DNA from 2 places in the Mycolicibacterium lutetiense genome. Region 2 is predicted to be linked to the other one. Evidence: riboswitches for the same ligand, from Rfam matches in the RefSeq annotation. Region 2 holds a riboswitch; the other holds the start of a gene.
What was found. Region 2 has a riboswitch for cobalamin ahead of JOF57_RS05085 (PPE family protein). Riboswitches for the same ligand answer to the same signal wherever they lie in the genome.
Positions count from the first base shown of each region.

Region 1 (9,248 bases), on a different contig from region 2:
TTCGACGCCGATGGCGGCCAGCCAGGGCAGCGCCATCACCGTACTGAACTGGATGAAGGACAACCCCGCCACGGCGAAGGCCAACAGGTTCGTCAGATTCGACACCGGAAACAGCAGCGACGCGGAGTTGGCGAGATGTGCGCTGGCATAGGCATGCGGCCGGGGTGGTATCGCCAAGGTGCGGGCGGTGGCCAGTACCACCGGCGTCAACAGGACGACGGTGGCGTCCAGGCTCAGCACCGCCGTCGTCGTCGCCCCGATCAGGAACACCCGGGTCAGCAACCGCCGGGAATCACCCCTGCTGGCCCGGGCCATCAGCGCGCCCGCGGCGTGGAAGAGGCCTTCGTCGTCACACAGGTGGGCCAGCACCAGCACGGCCGCCAGGAAGGCGACCACGGGCAGCAGACGATTCACCTCGGTCAGCGCGTCGGGCCCCGAGATCACCCCGAACGCGATGAGCAGTCCGGCGGCGGGCACCGCTGCGACTGCTTCGGGCCAGCCGTTGGGACGCGCCATCGCGAAAGCCAGGACCACGGCCAGCGCGCCGAGCGCGAAGGTCAGCGCCAGGGGTCGGACCGTTCCCACACGGTGGGCAGGTGCAGAAGCACCCCGTCCTGGTCGGCCAGGCGGGTCAGGACCCGCATCGACACGTCCAGATCGTCACCGGCATACGGCAGGGCTTGAAGCGGCTCTTGCAGCGGGCGGAAGAAGTCGTCCCAGTGGATCAGCACCACCCGCCGCGCCCCGACCGCACGCACGGTGTGGGTCCAGTAGCTCTCGAAATACTGCTCGGATTGCAGGCCGAGTTGGCCGATCCCGAGGTAGACCACCTCGGCGCGTTGCCCGTCGAGGGCGTCCGGCACCGAGCCGGCGCTGCCGATGATCAGCAGGCGACGGTCGCTGGGCCGGTGGTGTACCAGCGTCGACCAGGCTTCGCCGCACTTGTAGGCCGCGACCTTGGCCGGCGGTACGACGGGCGCGGTGATGACGCCGGGAAAGCGGTCCGGCGGGCAGTGTTCGGACTCGAAGAGCGTCACGTCGTACGCGCCGAGGGTGACGGCTTCGCCTGGGGTGACCGTGACGATCCGGTCGGGAGTCAGGCCGCCCCCGGCGCCGATCTGGGCGGTCGACGTGCCGCCCACCAACCGGGCGCCGGTGCGCTCGGCCACCACGGCCGAATCCATGGCGTGATCGAAGTGGCTGTGTACCGGCAGCACCGCTTCGAGCTTGTCGATACCGAGGCGGGACAGGCAGCCGTCGATGCGGGGCAGCGACGGCGCCAGCTTGCGGAAGACCACGCGGGGCAGCGCGGGCCGGGAGAAGAAGCCGTCGGTCAGGATCGCCGACGTGCCGTCGTCCACGAGCAGCGTGCTGACCCCGGCCCAGGTGACGGTGACCGGGGATTGCGGTGTGGCCGCCGGCGCGTCGAAGAACCGCGCATAGGGGGCCAGGTCGGGTCTGCCGGGCTTGAGCCGCATGGTCCCACCCTAGAACCAGGACCTACCCGTAGCGGCGGCGGAACTTCTCCACCTGCCCGGCCGAGTCGAGGTGCCGTGCGGTGCCGGTCCAGAACGGATGGGAATCGCTGGTGACGTCGACGGCGATCAGCGGGTAGGTCTGGATCCCGTCCGGGGTCGGCCACTCGATGGTGCGTTCGCTGGTTGCCGTGGACCGGGTGAGGAATCTGGTGCCGGTAGAGGCGTCCTGGAACACCACGGGGTGGTAGTCGGGATGGATTGCGGGCTTCATTGGGATTCCCCTTCCTGATGGATGTCCTGACGGATTTCCTGATGGACGGACGCGGCGGGTTCGTCAATTCCCGGCTGACAGGGCTCTTGGTGCCAGTCCCCGAACGGGTCGGGGTAATCGGCCCACAGGTCCGGTCGGGCCAGCTCGTCGTCGGTGAGCAGCGCGCCGCGCAGCGCTTCGATGACCTCGCCGGGGCGGGCACCGCAGGCCAGGACCGTCAGCGATACGTGACGATCGCCGAACTGGTGATGCCAGTCGATCGCGGCCATCGCCACGCGTTCCGGATCGGTGTAGGCCAGCTCGGTGGAATCCATTGCCGATAACCACTTTCCGGCGTTGCTGAAGTGCATTCCGCCGCCCGCGGATTCGATCCACATGACGTCGGTCGGGCGGTTGGCCAGCCAGGCCCGGCCGCGGGTGCGCACCACCCCGTCGAGCAGGAGGTCGACGGCGTCGTGCAGGCGCAGCGGGTGAAACGGCCGCCGCGCGGCGAATTCGATGATGATGACCTCGTCGTCGGGCGCCAGCGGCGGTTCACCGGCCAGGAGTGGATCGTGCGGGGTGGCCGTGCGCCCGCGCCGGCTGTTCGGCTCCAGATGCGCCAGGGCGAGCTCGACGCGGTCGGGGCCCACGGTGATGCGGGCGCGGGGCGCGAGCCGGCGCAGCACTGCCAGGGTGGTGGCCTCGGGCTCGTTGAGCACCAGCATGTCGGCGAACTCGGCCTGACCGACGACCACCTGGGCGACCGTGCGTCCGTCGGGCAGTTCCTCGTCGCCGACAGACTGTTGCAGCCAGACCGCCGCGTCCAGGCACGCGATCACCGCCTCGATGGTGACGTCGCGAGCGGCAGGCCCGTCGAGGTAACCGGGCCCGACGTGGACCCGGATGGTGTTGATCGCCCAGCACACCGGCTCGGCCTCCAGCCAGGGCATCAACTGCACCACGATGCGATCCACGTCGCCGCGCCGGTGTAGGCGCCGCAACAGGATCAGCAGGTCGTCGCGGACGGTGCAGGACACGCAACCGTGGGCGAGCTCGAGAGCGAGTTCGGATGTCCCGTTCCGGTCGGCCACGGTCCGCAGCACCACGTGGCCGTCAAAGGTATGGCGCACCAGCACGGTTCCGGGCCTGCGGCCCAGTTCGTCCGCTACGCCGTTGCTGTCACCTTGACCGGCGATCAGCACCACAGGGGTTCGCACCGCACCTCCCGAGAAAGTTGTTATTGAAAATGATTATCATTATCGTAAGGCTACCCCATTCGAAGGAGACCGATGTCTGCCCACTGCCAAGTCACCGGGCGCTCGCCCGGGTTCGGCAACACGGTGTCGCACTCGCACAAGCGCAGTCGTCGCCGCTGGAACCCCAACATCCAGACCAAGACCTACTACCTGGCAGGCGAGGGTCGCCGGGTCCGGCTTCGGGTCAGCGCCAAGGGAATCAAGGTGATCGACCGTGACGGCATCGAGGCCGTGGTGGCCCGGCTGCGTAGCGCAGGGGAGAAGATCTGATGGCCAGCACCGATATCCGGCCCATCGTGAAGCTGAAGTCGACCGCGGGCACCGGGTACACGTACGTCACCCGCAAGAACCGCCGCAACGACCCGGACCGGATCGTGCTGCGCAAGTACGACCCGGTCACCCGTCGTCACGTCGAATTCCGTGAGGAGCGCTGATGGCCAAGCGATCCAAGATCGTCAAGAACGAGCAGCGCCGGAAACTCGTGGAGCGCTATGCGGAACGACGGGCCGAGCTCAAAGAGGCCATCCGCAATCCGGCCGGCACGCGTGAGGAGAAAGCCGCAGCGGTCACGGCGCTGCAGCGGCTGCCGCGTGATTCCAGCCCGGTGCGGCTGCGCAATCGAGACGCGGTCGACGGCCGGCCGCGTGGCCATCTGCGGAAGTTCGGGCTGTCGCGGGTCCGCGTCCGCGAAATGGCGCACCGCGGTGAACTGCCGGGCGTGCGGAAGTCGAGTTGGTGATGGCGGCGAACTCCCGGAAGAACACCAGGAAGCGCCCTCCGGCCACCGATGTCAAGAAGCCCAGGCGCAATCAGCTGAAGGCCCTCGGCGTGACCGAGGTCGACTACAAGGATGTCCATCTGCTGCGCACCTTCATCAGTGAGCGGGGCAAGATCCGGTCCCGGCGCATCACCGGGCTCACTCCGCAACAACAGCGCCAGGTCGCCACGGCGATCAAGAACGCCAGGGAGATGGCGCTGCTGCCGGTGGTCGGCCCGGCTTGACCTACCATTCGAGGCGATAGGGCGACTGCGGATCGTGGAAGCCGGTGTGAATCCGGCGCGGTCCCGCCACTGTGATCGATCGACCAGCATCCGTTGGCCGTCGAGAGCCAGACAAACACCGCAGTCGCCACCTCGCACGTACTGGGGCGGATCTCCCCGGAGAGGACGGGTACGCCCATGGGTGCTCGTTGGCTGATCACCGGACTGGTGTCGGCGCTACTGGTATCGGGGTGCGCCTCGACCGCAGCGCCTGAGACTGCGGGCAACGCTCCGCCGGGATTCCCGGTCACTGTCGACAATTGCGGTGTCAGCACCACCTATGGCCGACCGCCGGCCCGTGCGGTCGCACTCAACCAGCATGCGATCGAGACGCTGCTGGCGCTGGGCCTGCAGGATTCCATGGTCGGCACGTCGTTCCTCGACGACCGGATCCTGCCCGAATATCAGGCCGCCTACGACAGCGTTCCGGTACTGGCCAAGGAGTACCCGTCCTACGAGTCGCTGCTGGCTGTCGAACCCGATTTCGTCTACGGCGGCTGGGACAGTGCGTTCGACGAGAAGGAGGGTCGCGCCCGGCAACGGCTGACCGACGCCGGGGTGAATACCTACCTCAATATCGAGGACTGCCGGTCCGGGCCCGTCGCCATGTCCACCGTGGACGACGAAATCCGCAGTATCGGAAAGATCTTCGGTGTCACCGACCGGGCCGAGCGGCAGATCCAGACGCTGCACGACGAGCTGGCGCAGTCCGCGGCGAAGGTGCGTGACGTCCAGCCGGCGCGGGTCGCGGTCTATGACAGCGGTGAGGCGACGGTGTTCACCTCGGGCGGCAAGGGCATCGGCAACCTGATGATCGAGGCGGCCGGCGGCGTCAACGTGTTCGCCGACGTGCCCAAGGTGTGGGGCGACGTATCGTTCGAGCAGTTCGCCGAGCGGGCGCCCGAGGTCATCGTGATCTACGACTACGGCGATCAGCCGGTTGCCGACAAGAAACGCTTTCTGACCGAACATCCGCTGCTGCAACATGTTCCGGCGGTTGCTCAGCAGCGGTTCGCGGTGCTCCCGTTGTCTTCGGTGGTGGTCGGGGTGCGGGTGGGCCGCGCGGTGCAGGCCCTGGCCCGACAGCTGCACCCGGACCGATTTTCGTGATTCCCTACCGGCTGGTCCTCGCCGGGCTTGCCGCGCTGTTGCTGACGGCGATGACTGCCGGCGTTGCCGTCGGTTCGGTGTCCATCGCGCCGGGACAGGTGTGGGCCATCGTGGTGCACGCCGTCCATCCGGGCCTCGTCGAGCAGAGTTGGCCTGCGGTAAGGGAATCCATCGTGCTCGACGCCCGGCTGCCCCGGGTCGTGCTGGCGGCGGTGGTCGGGGCAGGGCTGGCAGCGTGCGGCATGGCGCTGCAGGCCGTGGTGCGTAATCCGCTCGCCGATCCCATGCTGCTGGGCGTCTCCTCGGGAGCCTCGGTCGGCGCCGTCGCCATGCTGGTGTTCGGCGCCGGGGTGCTACCTGCACTGACCTTGCCGTTGGCAGCTTTCCTCGGAGCCTTCCTCGCGCTCGTCGCGGTCTACTTTCTGGCCCGCTCGGGCGGGCGGATGACGACCGTACGGCTGGTTCTGGCCGGCGTGGCGGTGGCCGAGGTGCTGTCCGCGCTGGCAAGTCTGATGATCGTGACCTCTGACGATCCGCACAAGGCGCAGTCGGCTGTGCGGTGGATGCTCGGGGGCCTGGGTGGCACCACCTGGCGCATGGTCTGGGTGCCCGCGTTGGCGGTGGTCCTCGGCGTGATCGTGCTGCTGGCCGTCACCCGATCGCTGAATCTGCTCTACACCGGTGAGGAGGCGGCCGCCTCGCTCGGGCTCGATGTACACCGGTTCAGGGCGGGAATGTTTCTCGTCGTGGCGCTCATGGTCGGAACCATGGTCGCGGTCAGCGGGACGATCGGGTTTGTCGGGCTGGTCATGCCGCATGTGACGCGTCTGTTGGTCGGTGCCGACCATCGCCGGGCACTGCCGGCCGCCGCACTGCTGGGGGCGGCATTTTTGGTGCTGTGCGACATCGTGGCCAGGACCGTGGCCGCGCCGGAGGAACTGCCCGTCGGGATCCTGACCGCACTCGTCGGCGGGCCGTTCTTCCTGTGGCTGATGCGACGAAAGGCCCGGGTGTGACGGCAGGCGTGGAGTTCGAGGCGGTTTCGGTGTCGGTGCGCGGCAGACCGTTGATCGCCGACGTCTCGTTGTCGGTCGCCCCCGGTGAGATGCTGGCCGTGGTGGGTCCCAACGGGGCTGGCAAGACGACGCTGCTGCGGACGTTGTACCGGGCCCTGCGGCCGAGCGCGGGACGGGTGCTGGTTGACGGCGCCGACGTCTGGATGCTGCCCGGCAAATTGGCCGCGCGACGCGTCGCGGCGGTATTGCAGGAAGCCGCAGGCGATTTCGAGCTCACCGTGTTCGACATGGTGGCGATGGGGCGCACACCGTACAAGCGATCGTTCGACTCCGACAGCCGTGAGGACCGCGAAATCATCGGCAGCGCGTTGGCCGCGCTGGATATTGCGGACCTGAGCGGGGCCGGCTACGGCCGGCTGTCCGGAGGACAGAAGCAACGCGTGCTCATCGCTCGCGCGCTGGCCCAACGCACCGAGGTCATCGTGCTCGACGAGCCCACGAACCACCTCGATCTGCGCCACCAGCACGAGGCCCTGGGCCTGCTGCGGGAGTCCGGTGCGACGGTGGTCGCCGCCCTGCACGACCTGAATCTCGCTGCGGCATATTGCGATCGGATCTGTGTGCTTGACGGCGGAGAACTGGTTACCGTCGGAACCCCCGTGGAGGTCCTCACCGTGGATCTACTTGCCGACGTATACGGGGTCGCAGCCCGGATCGCTGTCGATGCCGGAAGGCCTCAGATCACCGTCGTGCCCAAGACGGTGGCGACGTGGTGAACATCGGCACCCAGCTCGGCGAGATCGCCTCGCTCGGCGGGTTCTTCGCCATCACCGTCGGCGGGGATCCGGCCGGCTGGGTTCCGGTGCGACGCTGTTATGACGACGGCTGCGCCGACCTCGTCGCCAAGACCACCGCCGGGTATCGCACGACGGACCTTCGTATCGGTGCCTCCCTGGTTCAGTTCAGCCACGCGTCACGCTTGTGGTCACCGCTGCTGGGGTGTGCGCTGCAGTACGGGGTGCTGCCCGGGCTGGCCGATCTGCAGCGCCGCGGCACCAGTACCGAACTCCGGTTGCCGGAGCCGCTGGGCGAACCTGTCGACGCCGGTACGGAGATGGTGCGGCAGCTGTATCGATCGGTGATCGTCGACCACCTCGAGCCGCTGGCCGCCGGGCTTCGGGTCAAGATGGCGCCGCGGCTGCTCTACGGCAATGCCGCGGCGGCGTTGGTCGCGGCGGCGGCTCAGCTGGCCCGGGCCCGACCGGAACTGCACTACGACGTCCTGGACGTCACCGAATCACTGTTGGCCACCGGCGAATTGGTGGGGACGGGCCACCTGACGGGGTTGACGTTCCGCCGCCGCAGTTGTTGCCTCTACTACCGGGTGCCCGGCGGATCGAACTGCGGAGATTGCGCGCTCAACTGAACGCGGCCAGGGTGATCCCGACTTCGGTCAGGCGCTCACGCACCGCCGTGGCGATCTGCACCGCACCCGGGGAATCACCGTGTACGCAGACGGAATCCACTGTCACCTCGATGGCCGAGCCGTCCAACGCGGTGACCTGGCCGGCGGTGACCATCCGCGCCACCCGCTCGGCGATCTCCGCGGGATCGTGCAGCACCGCGCCAGGTTCGCGCCGCGACACCAAGGTGCCGTCGGGTTGGTAGGCGCGGTCGGCGAACGCCTCGGCGACGGTGCGCAGCCCGCGTTGCTCGGCCTCCTCGAAGAACACCGAATCGGACAGGCCCAGCACTGGCAGGCCGGTGTCGACGGCCGCTACCGCGGCCGCCACCGCGGCGGCCTGGTCCCGGTGGCTGACGATCGTGTTGTACAGCGCACCATGGGGTTTCACGTAGGTCACAGTTGTTCCGGCGGCATGGGCGATGCCCTGCAGCGCGCCGATCTGGTAGATCACGTCGGCGGTCAGGTCCTCGGGCGTGACGTCGATGAAGCGTCTGCCGAATCCGGCCAGGTCCCGGTAGCTGACCTGGGCGCCGACGCGTACACCGCGGTCCGCGGCCGCGCGGCAGGTGCGCAGCAACAGCGCCGGATCCCCGGCATGGAAACCGCAGGCCACGTTGGCACTGGTGACCAGGTCGAGCATGGCCTCGTCGTCACCGAGTTTCCACGCGCCGAAGCTCTCGCCGAGATCGGCGTTGAGGTCGACGGATGCAGCCACCCGACCAGCCTAGGACGACGTCGGGTCCGGCCAGCCGTTCTCCGACACGAATTCGGGCAGCGGGCGTGCGGTGGTCCAGTGCTCGATCTCCAGCACCGGCCGGTCCGGGAACTCGGGCACCGGGCCGAGGCACAGGATCGCCACGGGTTCGGCGTCGGCGGGCATGCCCATCAACCGGGCCAGGGGCAGGGGTTTGAAGATCGACACCCAGCCCATGCCGAGGCCCTCGGCGCGGGCGGCCAGCCACATGTTCTGGATCGCGCAGGACACCGAGGCCAGGTCCATCTGGGGCAGGGTGCGGCGGCCGAAGATGTGCCGGTCGCGGTTCTCGCCGAGGGCAACCACGAACAGCTCGGCGCAATCGAGGATTCCCTCGACCTTCAGGGCCAGGAATTCATCGCCACGGACGCCGAGCGCGTCGGCGGTGTGGATGCGTTCCTCGTCGACGAGGGCGTGGATCTTGCCGCGCAGCGCGTCGTCGGTGATGCGGATGAACCGCCACGGCTGCATGAGGCCGACGCTCGGTGCCGCGTGTGCGGCGTGCAGCAGGCGGCTGAGGACCTCGGGCGCCACCGTGCTGCCGGGGACGAACCGGCGCATATCCCGGCGTTCGGCGATGGCCCGGTAGACGGCGCGACGCTCGTCGGGGCTGAAGGCGTGCTCAGACACGAGTGGAGCTTATGGGCTGGGCGATTCTGCGACCGAACCCCGTCGTGATGTCGAGAATGTTCCGATGACGGACGCTACGGGGGACGGCGGCTACTTTGCGGCCGACTACGAGACGGACGAAGAGCTGGCGCGGCTGCGGGTGCTCGAGTCGCTGTGCGATCCGTGGACGATCCGCTTCCTCGAAACGGTGGGGGTGGCCCCCGGTTGGTCCTGCCTGGAGGTCGGCGCGGGGGCGGGATCGGTGG
Region 1 covers NZ_JAGIOP010000002.1:4,001,165-4,010,412, forward strand. Annotated here, with positions in the region: gene JOF57_RS28585 (SLC13 family permease) at 1-516, opposite strand, end outside; gene JOF57_RS28590 (MBL fold metallo-hydrolase) at 558-1,478, opposite strand; gene JOF57_RS28595 (type B 50S ribosomal protein L31) at 1,501-1,749, opposite strand; gene mrf (ribosome hibernation factor-recruiting GTPase MRF) at 1,746-2,948, opposite strand; gene rpmB (50S ribosomal protein L28) at 3,021-3,257, shown strand; gene rpmG (50S ribosomal protein L33) at 3,257-3,421, shown strand; gene rpsN (30S ribosomal protein S14) at 3,421-3,726, shown strand; gene rpsR (30S ribosomal protein S18) at 3,726-3,989, shown strand; cobalamin riboswitch at 4,001-4,126, shown strand; gene JOF57_RS28625 (ABC transporter substrate-binding protein) at 4,167-5,138, shown strand; gene JOF57_RS28630 (FecCD family ABC transporter permease) at 5,138-6,154, shown strand; gene JOF57_RS28635 (ABC transporter ATP-binding protein) at 6,151-6,930, shown strand; gene JOF57_RS28640 ((2Fe-2S)-binding protein) at 6,927-7,580, shown strand; gene JOF57_RS28645 (LamB/YcsF family protein) at 7,573-8,334, opposite strand; gene bluB (5,6-dimethylbenzimidazole synthase) at 8,344-9,003, opposite strand; gene JOF57_RS28655 (class I SAM-dependent methyltransferase) at 9,068-9,248, shown strand, end outside.
Region 1: it holds a riboswitch for cobalamin, as region 2 does, so the genes downstream of both, JOF57_RS28625 (ABC transporter substrate-binding protein) here and JOF57_RS05085 (PPE family protein) in region 2, are expected to answer to the same signal.

Region 2 (9,248 bases):
GCCGCTCAACGTGCCATCACCGTCAAGACCAATCCGTCGGTCGAGGGTGCGTTCTACTGGCTCAACAGCCGCGAAGTGCGTTGGCGTCCGGCGAAGTACTGGAAGCCGGGCACCTCGGTGGATGTCACGGTCAACACCTACGGCGTCGAGTTGGGTGACGGCCTGTTCGGCCAGGGCAATGTCACCGCCCACTTCACGATCGGTGACGAGGTGATCGCCTCCGCCGACGACACCACCAAAACTCTGACCGTTCGGCGCAACGGCGAGGTCGTCAAAGCCATGCCGATCTCCATGGGCAAGAACAGTTCTCCGACCAACAACGGGGTCTACATCGTCGGCGATCGCTTCGACCACATGGTGATGGATTCGTCGACGTACGGGGTGCCGGTCAACTCGCCCAACGGCTATCGCACCGAAGTCGACTTCGCGACCCAGATGTCCTACAGCGGTATCTACGTGCACGGGGCCCCGTGGTCGGTCGGCAGCCAGGGTTACAGCAACGTCAGCCATGGATGCCTGAATGTCAGTACTTCCAACGCGCGCTGGTTCTACGAGCACACCAAACGGGGCGACATCGTCGAGGTCGTCAACACGGTGGGCTCGGTGTTGCCGGGCACCGAGGGCCTGGGGGACTGGAACATCCCGTGGGACCAGTGGCGCACCGGCAACGCCGGCACCTGATTCTCGCTATCGCCCGATTACCTGCGCGGTAATCGACACGGCGTCTCGAATCGGTGAATCTGACTGAGTCCCAGTTGATTACCGAAAGAGGCGACATGGCCGAGTTCGACGACACCGTTACTGCGTACCTCCGTACCTGGAATGCCACCGACGCCGCCGAACGGCGGGCGCTGCTGGAACGGCATTGGGCGCAGAGCGTCACCTACACCGACCCGCTGGCCCAGGTGAGCGGGCATGACGAAGTTTCCGGCGCCATCGAGGCCGTGCACGCCCAGTTTCCGGGGTTCGTGTTCACCCTCGTCAGCGGACCGGACGCGCGCCACCGGCAGGCGCGTTTCCAGTGGGGGCTCGGACCTCGTGATGTCGAGCCGGTGGTGGTCGGTTTCGACGTGCTCGCCACTGATCCCGAAGGACGGATCCAGACCGTGCTCGGGTTCCTGGACCGGGTGCCTGCCTGACTACGTGACCGAGCGGTCCAGTGCCGCAAGCGATTCGTCGAGAAAGTCGGTGTCAAACGGTGGCATGCCGCCAATCTGGTCCCGGAAGCTCTGCGGGGTGTCGGTCCAGTCGTATGTGAGAGTGACGTCGACCTGGTCCCCGTTGGGGGCCAGGTCGTACCGCCACCACCAACCCCCGGGCGCATGGTTGCCCTGCTCGTCGAGCTGGCCGGGCAGCCACGCGATCGTCCGGACCTGGTCGAACTCGGTCACCAGGTTGTGCATGACGTAGTGTCCGCCGGCCTGGGGCAGGAACATGTTGATCGCGAAGATCTGGCCGGTCCCGGTGATCGGGGTGGGGTCGATCGCGTCGCGCACCCAGTCACCGGGCTCGGTCTGGCAATGCCGGGCCGGGTCGGCCAGGACGGCGAACACCTTTGCCGGCGACGCGGGGATGGTGCGGGTGACGACGTAACGCTCGCGGGTGGCTGAGGCGGTCATTGTGCGGCCTTTCCGTAGAGGTGGGCGATGTCGGGGCTGTCCGGCCAGCCCGAGTATGTCGGCCGCGACGGCCATCCTTCAGGCGAATCCAGCCATTCTTCCTGCCGGCCGTACGGCAGCAGATCGATGAGCGGGAAGAGGTAACTGAGCTGTTCGGTACCGCGGCCGTTGGTGTGCCAGGCGCGGTAGACGGTGCCCCCGTCACGCAGGAAGGTGTTGACTGCGAAACCCTCGCCGGGCCCAGCGTCGACGTCCGCGCCGAACGAACTCTCCGATGACGAGTACCAGTCCATCGTGTTGCCGACTTTTTCGCGATAGGTCAGCACCTCGTCGATCGGTCCGTTGGTGATGACGACGAAGCGGGCGTCGTAGTTGTCCAGGAAATCGAGCCGGGTGAACTGCGACGTGAACCACGTGCAGCCGCCGCACTGCCATTCCGCGGCGTCGGTCCACATGTGGTGGTACGCGATCAACTGTGTGTGGCCGTCGAATACGTCGGCCAGGCGCACCGGGCCGTCCGCGCCGATCAGCGTGTAATCCGGCAGCTCCACCATCGGCAGCCGTCGACGCGCTGCGGCGATCGCGTCGAGTTCCCGGGTGGCGGCCTTCTCTCGACGTCGGACATCCGCGAGCGCGGCACGCCACGTCTGCTGGTCGACTATCGGAGGCTTTTCTGTCGTCATCGGGACTCCTGAAGGCTGTTCAACGAAACTCGGTCTCTCAAGTGGACCCACCGCGCGGCCGGAACTCATCGCAGGCGGTAATGTCCGACGAGCGAAGGGTGACCTAACACCTTGAGATGAACCATGGAGGTTGATCCAGAATGAGCGGTCAGCGAGCCGATGCAGCCGGGCTGCGTCTCCTCGTCGTCGGTGCCTCGTCGGGCATCGGCCACGCTGTTGCGGTCAGTGCCACCGAACGCGGCGCCAAGGTCGCAGTCGCCGCGCGACGTATCGATCTGCTGAATTCCCTGGCAGACGCCATCGGTGGTTTCGCCTTCGAGCTTGACGTCGAGGATTCCGCGGCCATCGGCCGCGTGGTGAATGCGGCGGCGGACGCGCTGGGCGGCCTGGACGCCGTGGTGTTCACCAGCACGGTGATCCCGTTCGCCTACATCGAGGACACCGACGTGGCGACCTGGTTGCATGCGTTCAGTGTCAACACCGTCGGTGCCAACAACGTGCTGCGTGCCGCGGCGCCCCGACTGGCCGAGAATGGCGTGGTCATGGTGGCCTCCAGCTATGACGTCGGTCGCCCGCGCGCCGGGGTGGCGGCGTACAGCGCGAGCAAGGCCGCCCTCGACGAGATCCTGCACTCCTGGCGCATCGAGCATCCCGAGCTGTCGCTGATTCGCGTCGGCGTCGGTCCCACCGATGACACCGAGATCCTGCGCGGCGCCGACCGCGACCTGTTGGACCAGCTGGTCACGACGTGGGTCGCCCAGGGTGCGCTGCCCGCCCGCATGTCGGCCCTGCGCGATGTCGCCAACACCCTGGTGTCGTTGGTGACCAGCGCCTACGAGAACCCGACCGTGGTGCCCGAGATCGTGCAACTGGCCCCGCGGATCAAGAAGGGCGCCGGGCGCCCGTCTGCGTAGTGGTGCGGCAGATCTGAGCGCCCGCTGGGCGTGCCATACTTCGTCGGTTAGGTGATGACGACGTAGGAAGCCGGTGCGAATCCGGCGCGGTCCCGCCACTGTCATCGGGGAGCGACCCTCAACTGCCACGGCTGCAAGCTGGAAGGCGAGGCGAGCTGTGATCCGAGAGCCAGGACACTTGCGTCATCGCATCCTGCTACCCGGGGCGGAGCACCCCGAGAAGGCCGATGAACGCCCGTGTCATTCGAAACACGGGGCGGTCAGCGATGACCGCCCCCATTTATCTTGCCTCCCCACCTGAAGTCTGGTCCGCGCTGTTGTCGGCGGGCCCGGGGCCGGGCTCGTTGCTCGCCGCCGCGGGAGCCTGGACCACCCTGAGCGCCGAATACGCCGAGGTCGCTGCTGAGCTGACCGCAGTGTTGGGCGGCGTGCAGGCCGGGACGTGGGAAGGGCCAAGTGCCACAGCGTATGTCGCGGCGCACGGCCCGTACCTGGCCTGGCTGACGCAGCAGGGCGCCGAAAGTGCGACGCGCGCGGTCCAACACGAAACGGCCGCCGCGGCCTACACCAGCGCGCTGGCCGGGATGCCGACGCTGGCCGAGTTGGCCGCCAACCACGCCACCCACGCGGCGTTGGCGGGTACGAACTTCTTCGGCATCAACACCATTCCGATCGCGCTGAACGAAGCCGACTATGTGCGGATGTGGGTTCAGGCTGCCGGCGTGATGCACGCCTATGACAGTGTCGCGACGTCGGCGCTGGCCGCATCGCCGGAAAGTGTTGCCGCACCAGAGATTCTGAGATCAGCCTCGCTGGCATCGACCTCTGACGCGCCACCCGACCGGCAGAACGACTACCTCGACTGGCTCGATCGGATCGGATACACCGACTTCTACAACAAAGTCCTGGACCCGCTGATCCAGGCGCTCAACAACGATCCCTTCTTTGCGGAGTTGTTCGCGGGGATCGATCCATACCTACCGTGGACCGGCAATCCGTTGAGCTTCTTTCATCCCCTCAACCTCGCGTTCGCTCTCGGCTATCCGATGGATATTTCGCAATACGTTGCCTACCTGTCGCAGACCGCCGCCTATGTTGCCGCCGATATCGGGTTGGCGTTCGCTTCGGGCAATCCGGTGGCCATCGGCTACACGTTGCTGTTCGGGGCGGGGGCGATGTTCGTGGCGATCACCACCGACACCATCGCACTGCTGAAGACGACGCTGGAGACGGTGCTCATCGCGGTTCTGCCTGCGCTGCTGCCGATGCTGGCCGCGGCCGTTGCCGCCGCACCTGTGTTGACGGCAGGGGGCGTGGTGGGTGCGGCTGGGCTGATAGGACTGCATGACCCGGTGGCGGTAGTACCTATCTCTCCGCCGGTGCCCCCGCCTGTCGGCCTCACGCTGCCGTCGACCCCGGCTGCTCCGCCTGCCCCGTCACCTGCTCCGGCTTCTCCGGCAGCGTCAGTGCCCGCGCCTCCGTCCCCGCCCCCGGCCCTCCCGCCGGCGCCGACGTCACCGCCAACGCTGGGGAGCATGGACGCGCTTGGTTACATGGCCGCCGCGTTGCCGGCCGAGGTGCGGCAGGCGACGCGCAACCGAGCCCCCAGGAAGAGATCCGCACCCGAGGACACCGAGATCCCTACGGGGGTGCCCGCACCGGCCGGGGAACCGAAGGCGCGGAAGGCTCGACGCCGCCGAACCGGCGTTCAGCAACTCGGCCGCCGGTACGAATACATGGACCTGGAGCCCGAAGTGGCGCCGTCGGACCGGGGCGCCGGGCAGATCGGGTTCGGCGGGATAGAACCCGGAAAGTCCGCAGCGAACCCGGCCGGATTTGCCTCTCTCGGCGGTGATTCCTTCGGCGGCGGTGTGGTGGAGCCGATGCTGCCGAGCACCTGGAGTGACGATCGTTCTGGCTGAGGGCCCGGACCAGATTGAGCGTCGAGTGTCCCGTGAGCTGGGTTGAGCCATGCCGGTCTGACGCGAATTACTAAGTACTGCAGCACATGTCATGTAGTGCACCCTCGCTACTGTCCCCTGGATCCCGCCTGCGCCGAAGTGGCCGTTGGTTGAGATCGTGCCGGTCATCTGATAATGATAATCATATTCAGTAAGCCGCGGCACGTGTCGCTAGTCACCAACGGGAGGTTTCTCATGGCCGCGGTATGGATGGCCTCGCCGCCAGAGGTGCATTCAGCGTTGTTGACCAGCGGTCCAGGCCCGGGTCCGATGCTGGCCGCTGCCGGCGCGTGGTCATCGTTGAGCGTCGAATATGCCACGGTGGCAACAGAACTCGCCCTCGTTCTGGGTGCGGTACAAGCAGGAGCATGGCAGGGTCCGAGTGCGGAACAGTACGTGACTGCTCATCTTCCGTACCTGGCGTGGTTGCACCAGGCCAGCGCCGACACTTCGGCGATCGCCGTCCGGCATGAAACCGCAGCTGCGGCCTATGCCAGTGCATTGGCGACGATGCCCACGCTGGCTGAGTTGGCCGCCAACCATGCCACCCACGCGGCGTTGGTGGGTACGAACTTCTTCGGCATCAACACCATTCCGATCGCGGTCACCGAGGCCGACTATGTGCGGATGTGGATCCTGGCCGCCACCACGATGACCGTCTATCAAGGGGTGTCCGAGGCGGCGGTGGCATCCAGCCCGTCCACGCCGGCGGCGCCGCGGATCCTGCACAGCGAGGACGGCCACGATCACGACGACGACGACCATGACCATGACCATGACGGCGACCAGGACGGCGACCATGACCATGAAGGCGACCATGATCACGACGACGACCATGGCCACGGGGACTTGAGCCCACTCGACCCGAGATGGTGGCTGGAAGTCGGCCAAGAGCAGATCGAGAACATTGCGCTACTGATCGACAACCTGCTGAATGATCCCGCTGCCCTGCTGACCAATCTGCCGATGGTGTTGGCCGACATGGCTTTCCATGCGGCTCAGCTGCTGCAGGTCGTTGTCCAATTGTCCCCGGCCCTGATTCAGCCGGCGCTGAGCGTGGTGATTGCCAACCTGGGGTGGGCGGTCACCGGCCTCGCTGCAATCCAGCCGCCGGCGTCTGTTGTCGCGGAGGTTCCGGCTGGCACCGACTCTGGATCCTGGCCGGCTGCCGGCAGCGCATCGTCGGTGCCGAGCGGCGCACCGGCTCCGACTGCGCCGTCGGCTCCCGCGGCGCCCTCGACCGGGGCGTCGGCGTCGGCAACGGTCGCCACCGGGCCGGCACCCTCTGCGGCCCCGGGCGGTGGACCAGGATTCTTCCCGCCCTACCTGGTCGGTTCGCCAGGCTTCGGTGTCCCCGCCGCGGCACGGACCAATGCCGTGGCCATCGCCAAGAAGAAAGCGCCCGAGCCCGATATCGCCGCTGTCGGGGCCGGGGAACAGGCCCGCGAGGCGCGGGCCCGCCGGCGTCGAAGAGCCGCGATGCGGGAGAAAGGCCACGGCAACGAATACATGGACCTTGAGGCAGAGTCACCCGGGCGCGACGCGCCGACGGTGTCGGATGGTGGTGCGGGGCCACTGGGGTTTTCGGGCGTGCGGGACAAGCCGGATGCGACGACGACGGGATTGACGACGTTGAACGATGCCGGGTTTGATGCCGGCCCGACGGCGCCGATGTTGCCGTCGAGCTGGGATCCAGACCACGAGGACTAGACCGGGCCGGATCCCTATTGGACGCCCGGGGCGGAGCTGAAAGCCTCACGGCTGGTGAAGGTTACGAGGGCCCGTCTTCGACGGGGGAGTCGTCGTCTTTCGCCAGGTTGCGCAGGACTCGTTCGTTGAGGGCGGCGAGGGTTTCAAGCTCGGCCCGGGTAAACAAGTCGATGAAGTTCCGGCGGACGTCCTCCACGTGCCCGGGCGCCGCCTTCTCGATGGCGGCCCGGCCCGCCGGCAGTAGGCAGACCATGGTGCTGCGGGCGTCCTCGGGGTTGGATTCGCGGCTGATCAGCCCGTCCTTCTGCATGCGCCGCAGCTGGTGGGAGACACGGCTCTTCTCCCAGTCCAGCGTGTGGCACAGGTTACGGGCGGACATGCGGTCCCCGTCGTGGGCCGAGAGCACCGCGAGGACCTCGTAGTCGGCCCCGGACAGGCCTGATTTCTGCAGGCCCCGGTTCAGGTGTGCGACGAGCTGATGATGGGCGTGCATGAAGGCTCGCCAGGCGCGGTCTTCGTGAGGGCTCAGCCATTTTGGTTCCATCAGCCTCTACCTTTCAATTGGTTGACCCATCAACCAACGAAGATTATGGTGGACGTGTCAACCTTTTCGATCGTAAGTCTAGACGGGATACCTCATGAGCAGCAGCATCATCAGCATCATCGGCACCGGGAATATGGCCCGCGCGATCGGCGCGCTGGCAGTAGCGGGCGGCAACACCGTTGAGATCATCGGCCGCGACCAGTCCAAGGCTGCTGACCTGGCCAAGGACCTCGGTGACAGTGCCACGACGGGAGAGTTCGGAGCCGTCCCGACCGGGGATATCGTCATCGTGGCCCTGTTGTACGCCGGGGTCGTTCCGGTCGTCGCCCAGTACGGAGACGCCCTCGCCGGCAAGATCATCGTCGACATCAGTAACCCGTTCAATTCCGCGGCCGACGGTTTGGCCATCCCCGATGGCACCTCGATCGCGCAGCAAGTGGCCAAGGCCGCCCCGGTCGGCGCCAGTGTGGTGAAGGCGTTCAACACGATTTTCGGTGCTGTCTTGGCGCAGGGTCGGACGCTCGACGTCTTCATCGCCGGCGACGACGCGCGCGCCAAGGTCGGCGTGGCGGAATTCATCAAGACACTCGGACTGCGCCCGATGGACGTCGGCGGCCTGAACATGGCGCACTGGCTGGAAGGGACGGGCCTGGTCGTGATGGGCCTCGCCCGCCACGGGGTAGGGCACTTCGACTTCGCCCTCGGCGCCACCCCTGCCGCCTGAGCCGCAACCGCCGCCGGTTCGAGCAGGGAAACGAACAGGGCACCTGCGCCCAAATGATGGTTGATGGATCACCGAAAGGATTCGCGCGATGAAGCTTGGTTTCGCAATTCCCATAGTCGGGCCCGCCGTCAGCAGCGCCGCTGGTCTGAGCGCGTTCTGCCGAGGACTCGAGGAGCTCGGCTACGACACGCTGTGGGTCGGCGATCGCCTGGTCACGCCCGTTGAAATGCAAAGCACCTATCCGGGCAAAGAGCAGCCGTACCCGCCGCAGATGACCCGTTACCTCGATCCGGTGCTGCTGTGGACGGTCGCCGCGACGGCGACCAGTCGAGTGCGGCTGAACGCCAGCACGCTCAGCACGTTCTACTACGAGCCGGTTCACCTGGCCCGGCTGCTGACCACGCTCGACGTGCTCAGCGAGGGCCGTCTCGACGTCGGCGTGGGAATCGGGTGGATGAAGGACGAACATGACATCGCCCGCGGCGCAGACTGGCGCCGGCGCGGGCAGATGCTCGATGACGTGCTGGCGTTCCTGCACGAGTGGTGGACGACCAATCCGGTGTCCTGGGAAAGCGAGTTCTTTTCCCTGCCGCCGGTCCATGCCGACCTGCGCCCGGTCCAGGCCGGCGGTCCGCCCATCTGGATCGGCGGTGCCAGTGAGGCCGCGATGCGCCGGGTCGGGCGCAGCGGCACCGGCTGGCTAGGGGTCGAGGGGCTGCAGGACGAGGTCACCGACCACCTGTGGTCGATTGCCCGCCGTGCGGCGCAGGACGCCGGCCGCGATCCTGACGCGCTGAAGACGGCCATGCGGATCAACCTCGAACCGGGAACGTCCGTTGACTCGGTTGCCGGGAGGCTCGAGCGCCTGGCCGGGTCCGGTGCCGATGAGGCGATCGTGGATGCCTTCGCGATGTTCCCCACCCTTGATCAGCTGCTTGAGTTCGCCGGTCAGATCATCGCTCGATGAAGTAGTCGCAGGTCAACCCGGCGGCAGGCCGTGATCAGGTCGTCTGGTGCAGTGGCGACCTCACGGACGACAGTCAGGGTCGAGTAGCCATGCGATGTGATGCCCTGGTGGACGACGTCGCATCCG
Region 2 covers NZ_JAGIOP010000001.1:1,039,619-1,048,866, forward strand. Annotated here, with positions in the region: gene JOF57_RS05060 (L,D-transpeptidase) at 1-681, shown strand, start outside; gene JOF57_RS05065 (nuclear transport factor 2 family protein) at 777-1,139, shown strand; gene JOF57_RS05070 (SRPBCC family protein) at 1,140-1,619, opposite strand; gene JOF57_RS05075 (DUF899 domain-containing protein) at 1,616-2,302, opposite strand; gene JOF57_RS05080 (SDR family oxidoreductase) at 2,443-3,216, shown strand; cobalamin riboswitch at 3,256-3,397, shown strand; gene JOF57_RS05085 (PPE family protein) at 3,483-5,138, shown strand; gene JOF57_RS05090 (PPE family protein) at 5,373-6,887, shown strand; gene JOF57_RS05095 (MarR family winged helix-turn-helix transcriptional regulator) at 6,949-7,431, opposite strand; gene JOF57_RS05100 (NADPH-dependent F420 reductase) at 7,526-8,155, shown strand; gene JOF57_RS05105 (TIGR03619 family F420-dependent LLM class oxidoreductase) at 8,244-9,122, shown strand; gene JOF57_RS05110 (DUF7715 family protein) at 9,104-9,248, opposite strand, start outside.